2 regions of the Tardiphaga sp. 619_E2_N8_4 genome follow, and region 2 is predicted to be linked to the other one. Evidence: predicted binding sites of a transcription regulator. Region 2 holds the regulator's gene; the other holds the start of a gene.
The links. Region 2 encodes PhoB, which activates phosphate uptake and scavenging genes when phosphate is short. Its sites were predicted from a motif close to TGTCATNNANCTGTCAT; they were not measured.
Positions count from the first base shown of each region.

Region 1: the regulator PhoB is predicted to act here: its motif matches at 983-999, upstream of AB8A23_RS09530 (YdcH family protein).

Region 1 is NZ_JBPWQJ010000001.1:1,998,229-2,000,428, forward strand. Features, by position in the region: gene AB8A23_RS09520 (hypothetical protein) at 1-167, opposite strand, end outside; gene AB8A23_RS09525 (YdcH family protein) at 593-799, opposite strand; gene AB8A23_RS09530 (YdcH family protein) at 1,049-1,234, shown strand; gene AB8A23_RS09535 (NAD(P)/FAD-dependent oxidoreductase) at 1,404-2,200, opposite strand, start outside.
Region 2 is NZ_JBPWQJ010000001.1:671,037-673,236, forward strand. Features, by position in the region: gene AB8A23_RS03175 (GcrA family cell cycle regulator) at 1-446, shown strand, start outside; gene phoB (phosphate regulon transcriptional regulator PhoB) at 689-1,393, opposite strand; gene phoU (phosphate signaling complex protein PhoU) at 1,485-2,198, opposite strand.

The sequences.
Region 1 (2,200 bases), 1.3 Mb from region 2:
GTACGGCTGAAGGCCAATGCGCCGATTGAACCTGGCGCACGGGACAATAGTTCGGCGCGGCGGATGGCGCCGGATGCGCTCTGACATTCCTCGGCGGCACCGGCGGCCGGCGAACCAGAGTCGTCTTGCAGGAAGGGCAGCGCGACATAATAGGTGATATCGGCCATGGTGCCCTCACGAGTCGATTGATCTCGGCGCAAGAATGTTCTTATTTTGTTCTTGTTGTCAAGTTTCGACAGCGCCTCGTTTGCAGTCGCCCCATTCCGCTCCTGTTAGGCCGCAATGGCTCGCTTGCGCAGTGCGAGCGTCACGTCGGGCAGCGCGAGCGCCATGGCGATCAATTCGCGGCGCCCAGCAGTTTTCACCGCGCCACAATGCGATGCTGGCCAGAATTAAGTCTGGCTGTCATGCCTACGATGCCGCGCGAAAAGAGCGGCGGCCGTCGCGAAGCAAGGTTTTGACGACGGGCGAGTTCAACGCCCAGCCTGCAGCATTCGCCGCGAGTTAAAGAAAGCCGATCCATCGATCATCGCGCGTTGAGTTCGCAGCCTTGGCCGTTCTTTAACCCACAGCCACAGCGCGACGCGTTGTCTCAGGCAATAATATCCGGGGTGATCTGGTCTTCGATAAAGGAGATCCGGTCTTTCAGTTGAAGCTTCCTCTTCTTCAACCGTTGCAGTCGCAAAAGATCGGGTGCCGGCGAATGCTGTAAGGCATCGATAGCGGCGTCGAGGTCGCGATGTTCCTGCTGCAATCGGGCGAGTTCTAACGGGAGTTCGCGATCTTCGTCGTCGTTCATGTTTCTAGCTGACTGGATTCGCAAGTCATTTGCGAGAGATTTCTAGAGTGACTATCGCCGGTGCAGGCGCACCACGCAAGCCGTCCGGTTCCAGGTTTTTGCGGCGCAATCAGGTCACGATTCGTTTCAGACGATACCCGAAACTCAAAATACACTTTTCAATACCCATCGACAGATGTCCACTGTCATGTAGAATTCATCGTCCAACCGAACGTATCCTGAGGTTCAATCCTACCGAGGAGTTTTCGAATGGCACTACAGGCGCATCTCGTCGAACTGGAACGCAAGCACAAAGTTCTCGAAAGCGAATTGCACGAAGCGCTCGTGCACCTGTCTACCGACGATCTCCGCATCGTCGAACTCAAGCGTCGAAAACTGATGGTCAGGGACGAAATCCAGCGTCTCAAAAACGGGGCCAGCGAAACGGTGCACTGATCAACGGCTGCACTGATCAGCGAACGATAAATCACAGCATCGACATCGCCGTCTACGTCACTGCTTTCGCGTAGGTGCGATGACGTCTTCCCCTCATCCCGCGATAGGTTTGCGACGAAGCTCCAGTTATTCGGTTGGCCTGGATCGCTTCGCCTGCAACCTTTCGCGTTCAATGTCCCGCCATCTCAGCCACGTAGTCCGCTATGGCCAGCGATGATGTCAGCCCCGGTGACTCGATGCCGAACAGGTTGATAAGGCCCGGCACGCCATGGGTCTGGGCACCCTGGATCATGAAATCCTGCACCGCGACTGCGGGCGGCACGATCTTCGGCCGCATTCCGGAATAGCTTGGCATCAACGCGCCGTCCGGCAAACTCGGCCAGTAACGCCTGATGGCCGGATAGAACCTCTCTCCGCGTGCCGGATCGACCGTGTAGTCGATATGATCCACCCACTCGACGTCAGGTCCAAAACGCGCCTGACCGGCCAGATCGAGCGTCAGATGCACGCCGAGACCGCCCGGTTCCGGCACGGGATAGATCAGCCGCGAGAACGGTGCTTTCGCATTGCAGCTGAAATAACAGCCTTTCGCCAGATAAGCGGGCGGTATGAGGTCGAGCGGCATGCCGTCGAGCATGCGAGCGATCGCGGTTGCGGACAGGCCTGCTGAATTGATCAGCATGTCGCAGGCTAGTGTCATCGGAGCTTCGCCGCCGACATCCAGCTCGAAACCGTCGGCGGTGACTCGGCCACGTTCCAGCGGCGCGAGGAATGCGAAGGCCGCGCCGGCGGCTTCCGCTTCACCGCGCAGCGACAACATGTAGCTGTGGCTGTCGACGATCCCCGTGGAGGGGGACAACAGCGCGGCTTCGCAAGCCAGTGCCGGCTCCAGCGCCCGTGCCTCTGTCCCGGATAATTGCTTGAGGTCAGCGACGCCATTGGCTTCGGCATGCGCTTTGATCGACG
Region 2 (2,200 bases):
TTTCCGCGAGCCAGATCGCTGCGGAACTCGGTAACGTGACCCGCAACGCCGTAATCGGCAAGGTGCACCGTCTCGGCCTGTCCGGCCGTGCCAAGAGCCCCTCCTCGGCAGCTCCGCGGCAGCGCAAGGCGCGCCCGGCGCAGCAGATGGTACGCGTCGCCCGCCCGATGGCGCGCGGCAACACAGCATTGGCCCATAACTACGAGATCGAGGCCGAGCCCGACCCGATCGCCTATGACAACATTGTGCCGATCAGCCAGCGCCTGTCGCTGGTCGAACTCAACGAAGCCACCTGCCATTGGCCGATCGGCGATCCGTCGAGCGCGGACTTCTATTTCTGCGGCGGCAAGGCCCTGGCCGGCGCCCCCTATTGCGCACATCACTCGCGCATCGCCTATCAGCCGGCCAGCGACCGCCGCCGCGCGGTGCCGAAGCCGACGCGCTGAGCTGGAAGATATCTAAACCAAATGAAAATGCCCGGTGATGAGCCGGGCATTTTTTGTTTGGGGCTTCTAACCTCGCCCCGCTTGCGGGGAGATGTCGGCGTCCGCATGCGAAGCATGAGGGCGTCGGGTGAGGGCCCCGCTCCACAGACTCCGAAGCCGATGGAGAGTCCCCCTCATCCGACCCGGCGTCGCTGCGCAATGCCGGGCCACCTTCTCCCCGCAGGCGGGGAGAAGGAAGATACCTACTCCGCCGCCTTGTCGAACCGGTCGTCCAGCGCGTAGCCGGCGCCGCGCACGGTGCGGATCGGATCGGGCTCACCGGCGGGATTGAGCAGCTTGCGCAGGCGGCCGATATGCACGTCGACGGTGCGCTCGTCGATATAGATGTCGCGGCCCCAGACGCTGTCGAGCAACTGCTCGCGGCTGAACACGCGGCCCGGATGTTCCAGGAAGAACTCCAGCAGGCGATATTCGGTCGGACCGAGATCGATCGGACGGCTTGAGCGCACGACGCGGCGCTTGTCACGGTCGAGTTCGATGTCGCCAAACGCCAGGACAGTGGCGAGACGCTCGGGAGCTGCACGACGGAGCAGGCCCTTCACGCGGGCCAGGAGCTCCGGCACGGAGAACGGCTTGACGATGTAGTCGTCGGCACCGGTGGCGAGACCGCGGACGCGCTCGCTCTCTTCGCCACGCGCCGTCAGCATGATGATCGGCAATGCCTTGGTTTCAGGCCGTGCGCGCAAGCGGCGGCACAGTTCGATGCCGGACAGGCCCGGCAGCATCCAGTCGAGCACCACGAGATCCGGCACCCGCTCCTTCAAGCGGGTGTCCGCATCGTCGCCGCGAGCGACGGTTTCAACATCATAGCCTTCGGCGTCGAGATTGTAGCGAAGAAGCGTCGTGAGGGCTTCCTCGTCCTCCACCACCAGAATGCGTGCATTCACAGCCATATGGTCAATATCCTCAGTGACGTCCGAAAAGCCTTTAGATCATGATCCTTGCGGAAGACTGGCTTCCACTTTTCCGGATCATGCTTCAGACCGTCGGCGTATTCGCGAATGTGGTCATGTCGCCCTTCGGGCGCTTGTCGAGGATCTGCTGGCCCTCGATCATGTAGAACACGGTTTCCGCAATATTGGTGGCATGGTCACCGATCCGCTCGATATTCTTGGCGCAGAACATCAGGTGGATACAGAACGAAATATTACGCGGGTCTTCCATCATATAGGTCAGGAGTTCGCGGAACAGCGAGGTGCAGATCGCGTCGATTTCCTCGTCGCCCTTCCACACCGTCATCGCGGCGGGCAGATCGTGTGCGGCATAGGCGTCGAGCACAGCCTTGACCTGGGTGGTCACGAGGTCGGTCATGTGCTCGAGGCCGCGGATCAGCTTCAGCGGATGGAAGTCGCTGTCGAGTGCATTGACGCGCTTACCGATATTCTTGGAGAGATCGCCGATGCGTTCCAGATCGGTGGCGACGCGCAGCGCGCCGACGATCTCGCGCAGATCGACAGCCATCGGCTGGCGCTTGGCGATGGTCAGCACGGCGCGCTCTTCGATCGTGCGCTGCAACTGGTCGATCTCGGAGTCAGTGGCGACGACGCGCGCACCGAGCGCGACGTCCCGGCGGATCAGCGCATCGACGGATTCGACGATCTGCCGTTCCGCGAGGCCACCCATCTCGGCAACGAGACGGGTCAGCTCCTGCAGATCGTCGTCGAAAGCCTTGGTGGTGTGTTCAAAAGCCATCT